One region of the Gryllotalpicola sp. CP2-P1 genome, then DNA from elsewhere that is predicted to be linked to it. Evidence: predicted binding sites of a transcription regulator. Region 1 holds the regulator's gene; the other holds the start of a gene.

Evidence for each region. Region 1 encodes LexA, which represses DNA repair genes until DNA is damaged. Its sites were predicted from a motif close to TCGAACANNTGTTCGA; they were not measured.
Region 2: a site for LexA is predicted at 3,358-3,373, ahead of ACM2XV_RS04520 (HNH endonuclease signature motif containing protein). Genes of this name have one in related genera too.

What each region holds. Positions count from the first base shown of each region.
Region 1 covers NZ_JBLRDT010000030.1:2,065-7,779, forward strand. Annotated here, with positions in the region: gene ACM2XV_RS04195 (class I SAM-dependent methyltransferase) at 1-482, opposite strand, end outside; gene hflX (GTPase HflX) at 528-2,075, shown strand; gene ACM2XV_RS04205 (methylenetetrahydrofolate reductase) at 2,081-3,055, shown strand; gene lexA (transcriptional repressor LexA) at 3,079-3,780, opposite strand; gene ACM2XV_RS04215 (LysM peptidoglycan-binding domain-containing protein) at 4,008-4,394, shown strand; gene ACM2XV_RS04220 (histidinol-phosphate transaminase) at 4,458-5,582, shown strand; gene hisB (imidazoleglycerol-phosphate dehydratase HisB) at 5,587-5,715, shown strand, end outside.
Region 2 covers NZ_JBLRDT010000033.1:4,946-10,660, reverse strand. Annotated here, with positions in the region: gene ACM2XV_RS04545 (MarR family winged helix-turn-helix transcriptional regulator) at 1-366, shown strand, start outside; gene ACM2XV_RS04540 (GNAT family N-acetyltransferase) at 363-830, shown strand; gene ACM2XV_RS04535 (TrmB family transcriptional regulator) at 827-1,648, opposite strand; gene ACM2XV_RS04530 (RidA family protein) at 1,738-2,103, shown strand; gene ACM2XV_RS04525 (MFS transporter) at 2,100-3,299, shown strand; gene ACM2XV_RS04520 (HNH endonuclease signature motif containing protein) at 3,419-4,765, shown strand; gene ACM2XV_RS04515 (3-deoxy-7-phosphoheptulonate synthase) at 4,912-5,715, opposite strand, start outside.

The DNA.
Region 1 (5,715 bases):
AGCCAGGCATCCGACCCCGGCTCGAGTCGCGGCAGCCACGTCTGCAGGAGGCTGTGCAGCTCGTTCTTGCCGACCCGGATCGGCGGGTTCGACCAGATGGTCATGAACGACACTGCTGCGGGAACATCCTCGGGGCGCACGGCGTTGACGTTGCTGAGTCCGAGTTCGGCCGCGTTGCGGCGCACCAGGTCGAGGGCGCGCTCGTTGACGTCCACGGCCCAGACCGTGGCGTGCGGCGAGGCGAGCGCGAGTGACAGCGCGATCGGACCCCACCCGCACCCCAGATCCAGAAGATCGCCCCCCGGCGGCGGTGTCGGCGTGTTGGCGAGCAGCACGGCGGTGCCGGTGTCGACGTGGTCGGGGCTGAACACCCCGGCGCCGGTGGTGACCGTCAGCTCGCGCCCGGCGAGTCGCACCTCGATGGGCCTCAGCTTCGGGTCGCTTCCCGGTGACGCGCTGAAGTAGTGGTCACCGGAAGACATGTCAGAAACGTACAGCACCGACAGAAGTAGAGTTAATCCTCACATATGACCTCAGATCACACCGCCTCCTCCGGCACCGAGACGCACGCCGACGACGACGTCGTCGCACGGGTGCTCGCGAACGCCGACTCCAAGGCGGCCGGGTACTCCCTCTTCGGCCAGCGAGCGCAGGCATTGCAGACGGGGGATGCCGCAGGCTTCGGCGACACCGACGGCGAGCAGTTCGACCGCGACGAGCGCGCGGCGCTGCGCCGTGTCGGCGGCCTCTCGACCGAGCTCGAAGACGTCACCGAGGTCGAATACCGTCAGCTGCGGCTCGAGAACGTCGTCCTCATCGGCGTCTATTCGGGCGGTTCGCTCGAAGACGCCGAGAACTCGTTGCGCGAGCTCGCAGCACTCGCGGAGACCGCCGGCGCGGTCGTGCTCGACGGGCTCCTGCAGCGGCGCCCGCACCCCGACCCCAGCACGTATCTGGGCCGTGGCAAGGCTGAGGAGCTCGCCGCGGTCGTCGCCCACCTCGGCGCCGACACGGTGATCGCCGACACCGAACTGGCCCCGAGCCAGCGTCGTGCGCTCGAGGACGTGGTGAAGGTCAAGGTCATCGACCGCACGGCGGTCATCCTCGACATCTTCAGCCAGCACGCCAAGAGCCGTGAGGGCAAGGCACAGGTCGAGCTGGCACAGCTCGAGTACCTCTTGCCCCGACTGCGCGGCTGGGGCGAGTCGATGAGCCGCCAGGCGGGCGGCCAGGTCGGCGGCGCGGGCAACGGCATGGGAAGCCGCGGACCCGGCGAGACGAAGATCGAGCTCGATCGGCGGCGCATCCACTCGCGCATGGCCAAGCTGCGCCGGCAGATCAAGGAGATGAAGCCCGCGCGCGAGGCGAAGCGCGCGAACCGCCGGCGCAACGAGGTGCCGTCCGTGGCCATCGCCGGCTACACGAACGCGGGGAAGTCGAGCCTGCTCAACCGCATCACGCGCGCGGGAGTCCTGGTCGAGAACGCGCTCTTCGCGACGCTCGATTCCACCGTGCGTCGTTCTCAGACGGCCGACGGGCGCCCCTACACGCTGGCCGACACCGTCGGATTCGTGCGCAACCTGCCGCACCAGCTCGTCGAGGCATTCCGGTCGACGTTGGAAGAGGTGCAGGACGCCGACGTCATCGTCCATGTGGTCGACGCCTCGCATCCCGATCCCGCAAGCCAGCTCCAGACGGTGCGCGACGTCATCGGTGAGGTCGGCGCCGGCGACATCCCCGAGCTCGTCGTGTTCAACAAGGCCGACCTCGTCGACGGCGACACTCGGCTCGTGCTGCGTGGCCTCGTACCCGGTGCCGTCTTCGCGAGCGCTCGCACAGGGGAGGGCATCGACGAGGTGCTCGCGCGCATCGCCTACCTCATCCCCGACCGCTCCGTCCCTGTCGAACTCCTCGTCCCCTACGACCACGGTGAGGTCGTCGCCGCTCTGCACGATCATGGCCGGGTGACGGCGCTTGAGTACACCGAGCAGGGAACGCGTGTCTCCGCACTCATCGACCCGAGCAGGCTGGCGCCGTTCGAGCCGTATCGGCTGCAGGCGGTGGGCCACGAGTGAGGCGCGTGCCGTTCTCGTTTGAGCTGCACCCTGCGCGCTCCCCGCAGATCGCCCGGCAGCTGCCCGACCGCATCGCTCGGCTGGTGGCCGCCGGCCCTGAGTTCGTGTCGGTCACCTACGGCGCGGGCGGCTCGTCGCAGGATGCCTCGCTGGACGTTCTCAAGCACGTGATCGAGCACCACCCGCAGGTGCGCACGATGGCGCACCTCACGTGCGTGGGCTCGACGGTGCAGGCCGCTCACGACACGGTGCGGACGTTCATGGATGCCGGGGTGCACAGCTTCCTCGCCGTACGAGGCGATCTGCCGGCCGGCTCGCCACCTGACGCGTTCCCCGGCGACATCCGCTCGGCGGCGGAGCTCGTGCAGCTGATCCACGCCGTGCAGAGCGAGCGACGCCCCTGGCGCGAGGTGGCGATCCCCGGCACGCCGGGCATCATGCTCGACCGTGACGGGCGCGAGCGCATCGCGATCGCCGTGGCGGCGTTCCCCAACGGGCATCCGTCGTCGCGCTCGTGGCAGCAGGACATCGACACTCTGCTCGCGAAGCAGGCCGCAGGCGCGAATCTCGGGATCTCGCAGATGATCTTCCATGCCGACGACTACTTCCGCATGGTCGACGCCGCCCGTGCCGCCGGCGTCGAGTTCCCCATCCTTCCAGCGATCACGCCGGTGACGACCCCGGCCGGACTCGCTCGCAATCTCGAGCTCTCAGGCGAGCGTGCGCCCGAGGCGTTCGCCGCCGCCCTCGCCGCCGAGCAGAACGAAGCGAGACGTCGTGAGATCGGAGTGGACTTCGCCGCGGACCTGACGCGCCGGCTGCTCGACGGCGGCGCGCCGGGAATCCACCTCTACACGCGCAACATGCACGAGGTGCCGCTGGCGGTGCTCGCGCGCGTCGGCCTCATCGATGAGGCGCGCTTCGCCCAGCTCATCGCTCCCGATTTCACCGGTGCGACACCGGTCGAAGAGCCCGCCTGAGCGGACTCTTCGGGCCCCATGCGTCAGACGGCGCGCAGAACGGCCACGACCTTGCCCAGCACCACGGCCTGGTCGCCCATGATCGGCTCGAACGCCGAGTTGCGCGGAAGCAGCCACGTGTGACCATCGCGCTGCCGGAACACCTTGACGGTGGCTTCGCCGTCGAGCATCGCGGCGACGATGTCGCCGTTGACCGCGTCCTGCTGCTGGCGCACGACCACCCAGTCGCCATCGCAGATCGCTGCGTCGATCATCGACTCGCCCGCGACCTTGAGCATGAACAGGTCGCCGTTGCCGACGAGCCGGCGCGGGAGCGGGAAGACCTCTTCGACCTGCTGGTCGGCCGTGATCGGTACGCCGGCGGCGATGCGGCCGACGAGGGGCACCAGCATCGCGTCGCCCACGGGCGCCTTGGTCTCGAAGTCGTCGGTCTGCTCGGTCGGTGACGGCGGGTCGATCAGGATCTCGAGCGCTCGCGGCCGGTTCGGGTCACGGCGCAGATAGCCCGAGAGCTCGAGCTGGTTGAGCTGGTGCGTGACGCTCGACAGTGAGGCGAGGCCGACCGCGTCGCCGATCTCACGCATGCTCGGCGGGTACCCGCGGGCAGCCAACGACTTCTTGATGACGTCGAGGATGGCGAGCTGCTTGTCGCTGAGGTTCTTGCGGCGCCTGGTGCGCCGTTTGGGCGAAGCGCCAGTGTCTTTGGCGACTGCATCTGTGGTCACGTGAATCCCCAATGTCGGTGGTCCCTGGTTGCATTTCGACCAGTGAGCCACACATTAGCGGCAATCCCCCTCTGTATAGGGGATTTGTTCGAGCGACTCGCCGAAACCGGTGGATAACTTCGCTAGAGACGTGGGACTTGCGCCATAGACAGATCGAAGATAGCTTCGGAATGGTTCGAAAACTCGAATATGCGTTCCGAACCTGGTGACGAAGGTAGAGGTCCACGATGAGCACCATCACTGTGCAGATGTCCGGCGCGGCAGGGCGCCGTCCCGCTCCGTCGGCTGGGGTCGCCCGTTCCCACCTGCGCCTCACCCGCCGCGGTCGCGCGCTGCTTGTCGCTGTCGTCGCCGCTCCCGTGCTTGCCGTGACAGTGTGGTTCGGGCTGAACGGGGGCGGCGCGGCAGCCGACGGTCACTCCGCCGCCCGTCCCGCAGCGGTCGAGCAGGTGACGGTGGCGCAAGGGCAGTCGCTGTGGCAGATCGCGGTCGAGGTCGCACCTCACGACGATCCGCGTGACGTCGTCGCGGCGATCGTCGACATGAACGGCCTGCAGAGTTCCGTCCTGACCCCGGGGCAGACGCTCGCGATTCCCTCGCAGTACTCGAAGTAACGCGCCCCAGCCGGCGGTCCAGGCGACTCAGAGCGCGTGATGCGCCCCGCCTACGATGGATGAGTGACGTCACTCTCCGAGCTGCCGATTCGAGACGACCTGCGCGGGCGCGAGCCCTATGGTGCGCCGCAGAGGCACGTGCGCGTCGAGCTCAACGTGAACGAGAACACCCACCCGATCCCCGGCGATGTCCAGGCGGACGTGCTCGCCCGATTGGCCGAGGCGGTCGCGGGCGCGAATCGATACCCCGACCGTGAGTTCGTCGAGCTGCGGTCGGCTCTCGCCGCCTACCTCGGGCACGGCCTGACACGCGATCACCTGTGGGCCGCGAACGGCTCGAACGAGATCCTGCAGCAGCTGCTGCAGGCGTTCGGAGGCCCGGGGCGCAGGGCGCTCGGCTTCGCCCCGACCTACTCCATGTACCCGCTGCTGGCATCCGGAACCGGAACCGAATGGGTGGCGGGCGACCGCGATGCCGATTACGAACTGTCCGCAGCGCGCGCGGCCGACTGGGTGCGGCGAGTGCAGCCCGACGTCGTCATTCTCTGCTCGCCGAACAACCCGACCGGGACTCCGCTCTCGCTCGACGTCATCGAGTCGGTGTACGACGTCGCACGCGGGATCGTGATCGTCGACGAGGCGTACGCCGAGTTCTTCCCGGCCGGCGAGCCGAGCGCTCTGACGCTGTTGCCGGGCCGTGAGCGCCTGGTGGTCTCGCGCACCATGAGCAAGGCCTTCGCATTCGCGGGCGTCCGGCTCGGCTACCTCGCGGCGGATCCGGCGATCGCCGATGCGCTGCGCCTCGTGCGCCTGCCGTACCACCTGTCGGCCCTCACGCAGGCGGCCGCGCTCGGAGCCCTGGCCCACTCGGGCGAGATGCTGGCCATGGTCGATGAGATCAAGGTGCAGCGCGACCGGATCGTCGACGGGCTGTCGGCCCTCGGCTACCGGCCCTATCGCACCTGGAGCAACTTCGTGCTCTTCGACCGGGTGGAGAATCCACGCGAGGTGTTCGACGAGCTGCTGGCCGAGGGCATCATCATCCGCGAGATGGGAATCCCGCACAGCTTGCGCGTCTCCGCCGGCACCGAAGCCGAGACCGGCGAGTTCCTCGCTGCGATGGCGCGCTACGTCGAGCGTCACGGCAGGCCACACACGGCGGCGTCCGAGCAGTCCCCGGTAGGCTGACGCCATGACCGCAGGCCCCCGCACCGCCTCCATCACACGCGAGACGAGCGAGTCGCGCATCGAGCTGAGCCTCGATCTCGACGGTTCCGGGCACAGCGACATCCAGACGTCGGTGCCGTTCTACGACCACCTG
Region 2 (5,715 bases), on a different contig from region 1:
GCGGCCTTCACCCGCTCGAGCCTGCAGTCGTGGGAGTTCGACGTGCTGGCCGCGCTGCGCCGCGCCGGAGCGCCGTATCAGCTGTCACCGAAAGCGCTGCTGCAGCAGACGCTGGTCTCATCGGGAACGATGACGAACCGCATCGACCGGCTCGTGCAGCGCGGCTTCGTGGAGCGGCTCTCCGACCCCGCCGACGGGCGCGGCGTCCTGGTGCGGATGACCCGGCAGGGGCTGACCCATGTCGACGCGGCCATCACCCGGCTGGTCGACGCCGAAGCGGGCATCCTCAAGAGCCTCAGCGCCCATGACCAGAACCGGTTGAGCACGCTGCTGCGCAAGCTGACCGTCGATGTCGACGAGCCATGAGCGGCCGCGACGGCGACGTGCGCATTCGCAACGCCGCCCCTGAGGATGCCCCGGCGCTCGTCGCACTGCGGCTCGCCTGGGAGCGCTCGCGCTCTGCACCCACCGACGAGGAAGCCGCGTACGTCGCGGTGATGACCACCTGGATCGCGGAGCATCGCGAGAGGGTGATCGGCAAGCTCGCCGAGCTCGACGGGCGGATCGTGGGCATGGCGTGGCTCGCCGTCGTCGACCGCGTTCCCGTGCCGACCGACTTCGACCGCCGCAGCGGAGAGGTGCAGAGCGTCTTCGTCGATGCGTCGTTGCGGGGCCGGGGCATCGGCCGTGCGCTGATGGACGCGATCGCGGCCGAGGCGCGGGCGCGGGGCATCCACCGCATCGTGCTGCACTCGACCCACGAGGGCGTCGCGTTCTACCGGCGCATCGGCTGGGTGAACGCGGAGACCCTGCTCGAGGTCGAGCTCTAGTTGTTGCTAGCCGTGACGGGGCTGTTGATGGCTGCCATGTCGGGCGTGGTGAGCAGTTCGGCGTAGGCCGCAGGGCTCATGGCGTTGATCATGAGGCGGCCGGAGACGTCGGCTTTGACGTATTCGACGGCGAGCAGCGCGATGACGGGGTTGGTGGTGAGGGTGGCTTGGTCCGGGGTGCGGTCGCCGAACTCGGCTACGACAGCGTCGGTGTCGTCGGCTACGACGACGGCGAGGCGCCGGCCGGAGAGGCGCAGCCTCGCGCTGGCGCCGCATTCGGCCATGTCATAGCTGTGCGGTCCGGTGAGGGTGCGGGTGCCATAGATCGCGACGTGGGTCTCGATGCCGCGTGCGGATGCCGCTTCCAGTAGCGGGCCGAGCGTGTCGAGTTCCTCGTCCCACAGACCGGCGAAGATCGTGCGCCGGGCGTGCTCGATGGCCCGGCCGATGGCCTGCACGATGGCGTCGCGCCCGCTGAGCGACCACACGAGTCCGGGCTCCTGCTGCGCGGGAAGCTGCTCGAGCGCGGCCTCTGCGGCGGCGAGGTCGGCGTCGAAGCGCTCGCGCAGTTCTTTCAGCAGAGCGGTGTGCGGGATCGCGGTGTAGCGCACGGGTTCGGAGCGGTTGACGAGCACGGCGCCGCGGGCTTCCAAGCGGCCGAGGGTCTCGTACACCTTTGACGGCGGCATACCGGCGCGGCGTCCGACCTCGGCGCCCGTGAGGGCGGCCTGCCCGACGAGGGCCGCGTATGCCTGGGCTTCGTACTGGGTGAAGCCGAGGCGGGTGAGCGAGGCGACGAGTTCGGTGTCGACGGGCATGGGCCGATTCTATCGATTTGCCTTCTCTGCAACTACTCGGGTAGTTAATGAATCCCTGAGTTACTACCCGAGTAGTTGAAGGAGTTCGGATGCGCAAGCTGGTCAGCACGGGGTCGCCGTGGGAGTCGAAGGTCGGGTACTCCCGCGCCGTGGTCATCGGGAACGCGATCTTCATCTCCGGAACCTCCGAGAAAGGCGAGGACGTGTACGCGCAGACGCGCAATGCGCTTCAGACGATCGAGAAGGTCCTCGCCGAGAACGGCTTCGCCCTGGCGGATGTCGTCCAGAGCCGTCTCGCGGTGGCGGACTTCGACCACTGGGAGGACGCCGCCCGCGCCCACGGCGAGGCCTACGGCGAGATCCGGCCCGCGTTCTCTCTCGTGCACGCGCTGCCGTTCGTCGAGGACGCGATCCTCGTAGAGGTCGAGGCTGTGGCAGTGCGGGCCTCGGCATGACCGAGGGTGCTGTCGGCGTGCGGCTGCCGGGTGCCGCCGTTGCGGTGCTTGCAGTCGCCGCCGGCGGCGCGATCGCCAACGACTACGCCATCCAGCCCGCACTCGCCCAGGTCGCCCGCGACTTCGGAGCGCCGGTCCCGCTGGTCGCGGTCGTCGCATCGGCGGCGATGGCCGGCTACCTGGCCGGGCTCGCCCTCCTCGTGCCGCTCGCCGACCGGCTCAACCCTCGCACCCTCATTCCGGTGCAGCTGCTGGTCCTGGCCGGGGTCCTGGCGTTCGCGGCCGCGGCGCCGAGCCCCGGCGTTCTCATCGGATGCTTCGTCGTCATCGGCGGGCTGACGACGGTCGCGGCTCAGGCCAGCGCCGTCGTCGGCAAGCACTCCGATCCCGGCCGTCGTGGCGCGCGCATGGGGGCTGTGTCCGCCGGGATCTCCGCCGGCATCCTCCTCAGCCGCTTCGCCGGCGGCGTGCTGGCTGACTGGATCGGCTGGCGCGGCGCGCTGCTGGCCTTCGCCGCGTTCGTGGCCGCGACGGCACTGGCGGCCTTCTCGCTCCTGCCACCCGTCAAGGAACCCCCGTTCGGCAGCTACCTCGCCTCTCTGCGCGCCCTGCCCGGGCTGCTGCGCACACGTCCGCGGCTGCGCCATGCGACCGCCGCGGGCATGCTCTGGTTCTTCGCCTTCAACCTCGTCTGGGTCGGCCTCGCCCTCCGCCTCGCCGAGCCGCCCTACACGCTCAGCCCCGCCGCGATCGGGCTCTACAGCCTCGCCGGGGTCCTCGGACTCGTCGTCACCCGCACCGCCGGGCGGCTCTCCGACCGCTTCGGCAACCGCGCCGTCATGACGACAGGACTCACCGTTGCCGTCTGTGCCGCGCTCGCACTCGCCTTCGGCCTCGGCAACCCCATCGCGACCGCGGCAGCACTCGCGCTCTTCGACGCCGGATGCTTCGCCGCCCAAGTCGCCAACCAAGCCGGCATCGTGGCCATCGACCCCACCCGATCCGGGGCCCTGAACGCCGCCTACCTCACCCTCTACTACGCCGCCGGCGCGATCGGCACCGCCATCGCCGGAACGATCGTGGCCGCCGGCTGGCCGGCCATCACCCTGCTCGCGGCCGCCGCCGCAGCCGCCGCGGTGCTTATGACGAGAATCAAGCGACGACGCGTCAACAACGTCATGACCTCATACATCTAGCTCTACTTCCGAGCGGGGCGCCGGCGCCTGTGGAAAAGTCGAGGGCGCCACGCATTGTGTGAATAAATATTCGAACTGATGTCTGGTTAATGTCACAGTGCCGTCGTATACTTGTTCACATGTCGAGGGTCGGGTCCGCTGCGTGCGATGCGCTGGCGCGCGTGCGCGCCGTGCTTCCGGTGGACCCCGCGACCCTGTCCGACGGCCAGCTCGTGGGGTTCGCGGAAGATCTTGCCGCCCTGCACCGACACCTGGACGCCCTGGACCTTGCTGTCGCCGGCGAGGTTGCCGCGCGCTCGGCCGACGGAGCTGCGGATTCCCTCGCCAGAAGGCTGGGGTTCAAGACCGCCGCCGGCGCGATCCAAGACATCACGAAGACCTCCGGGAAGGAGGCCGCGAAGCTCGTGGCCCAGGCCACGGAGCTGAAGAGATTGCCCGTCGTCGAGCAGGCGGTACTCGACGGCCGCATCGGCCGAGAATCGGCCTCGGCGATCACGGGAGAACTGCAGAAGGCCGCCGGCAAGGACCTTGCGCGTGCGGATGCCGGCGAGCTTGCGGCCGTCGAATCGGAGCTCGTGGAACTCGCGGTCACCGCGGGGGCGGATGAAGTGAAGGCGCGCGCGGCGCAGAAGGCCGCCGCGTTGGAGCTCGCAGCCATCGAAGACCAGGCACGCACGGCGATGGCGGAGCGCTACTTCCACATCGGCCCGACCGTGGACGGGCAGGCGCGCGTCTCCGGGTTGCTGCCGGCCGGGCACGCCGCCGTCGCCCGCAGCCTGTTCGACGCCTACGTGAACCCGAAAGGGAAGAGGACCGTCTCGTTCACCCCCGCCGAGGAACAGACGCCCGAGGATGCGCGTACGGCCGGGCAGAAGCGTGCCGACCTGTTCCGGGACATCTGCGCTGCCCAAGCCCGATCGGCCGAGGCACCCGACATGGGCGGCGATCACCCGACGGTGTGGGTCTCTACCACGCTCGCCGAGCTCGAGGCCGGGGTCGGCACCGCGTTCTATGCGGGAACCCCCGGGCCCGTTTCCGTTCAGGAAGCCGAGCAGGCCGCCTGCGCCGGCGGAATCCAGACCGTCATCTTCACCCCCGAGGGCGACCTGCTGCGCCTCGGGCGCGAGGTGCGCGCCTTCACGCGCCGCCAGCGCCGCGCGATCGCCGTACGAGACGGGGGCACCTGTCTCATTCCCGGCTGCGACGTGCCCGCACAGTGGTGCGAAGTCCACCACGTCGTCGCCTTCGCCGACGGCGGGGCGACGGATGTCGGCAACGGAGTCAATCTCTGCTGGTTCCACCACCACGACATCGACGCGGGGCCGTGGCACATCAGAATGATCGACGGCCTTCCGGAAGTCCGCTATGCCGCGATGGGGCGCGACACTGGTTGGAGGCCCGCCGGCAACCGCGCAGCCAGCAGGCCCAAAGCTGAAGCGCCGCCCGGAGCACCGCCGCCGGGGTGAGCCGGGGCAACGCGCGTGCCGCCGGAGTGAGCCGGGGCAGCGCGTGGCGCCGCGCGCGTGGCGCACGTGCGCGGGTGCGCACAGGTACGCGGGTGGCACAGGTACGCAGGTACGCTGGTGCGCAGGTGCTTCGCTACCCGGCGTGCCTACACATCGACGGGTTCGAGGCGCGCCGCTCGGCGGGCCGCCGCGGCCAGATCCTCGAGGAGCGCCTCGGTGTCGTCCCACCCGATGCAGGCATCCGTGATCGACTTGCCGTAGACGAGGCCCTCGAGACCCGCATCCGTCAGCTTCTGCGCCCCCGGCTCGATGAAGCTCTCGACCATGACGCCCGCGATCGGCTCGCCGTCGGCGATCTGCGCGGCGAGCTCGTGGGCGACCTCGAGCTGGCGGACGTGGCTCTTGCCGCTGTTCGCGTGGCTCGCGTCGACGATGATGCGCGGCGACAGGCCCGCGCGTGCGAGCAGGCGCGCCGAGTAGATGACGTTGTGCGTGCCGTAGTTCGGGCCGAAACGGCCACCGCGCAGGATCACGTGACCCGCGCCGTTGCCGCGCGTCGTCACGATGGCGGCGCGGCCCTCGTCGTCGATGCCGAACGTCGTGTGCTGCTGCGCGGCGACGGTCACGCCGTCGATGGCGACCTGGACATCGCCGTCGGTCGCGTTCTTGAAGCCGATCGGCATGCCGAGGCCCGACGCCATCTGGCGGTGGATCTGGCTCTCGGTCGTGCGGGCGCCGATCGCACCCCAGCTGACCAGGTCGGAGATGTAGGAGGGGCTGACCGGCTCGAGGAACTCGGTGCCCGCAGGCAGGCCGAGCTCGACGACGTCGAGCAGCAGCTTGCGGGCGACGCGCAGCCCGGTCGCGATGTCGTGCGTGCCGTTGAGGTGCGGGTCGTTGATGAGGCCCTTCCACCCGCCCGTCGAGCGCGGCTTCTCGAAGTACACGCG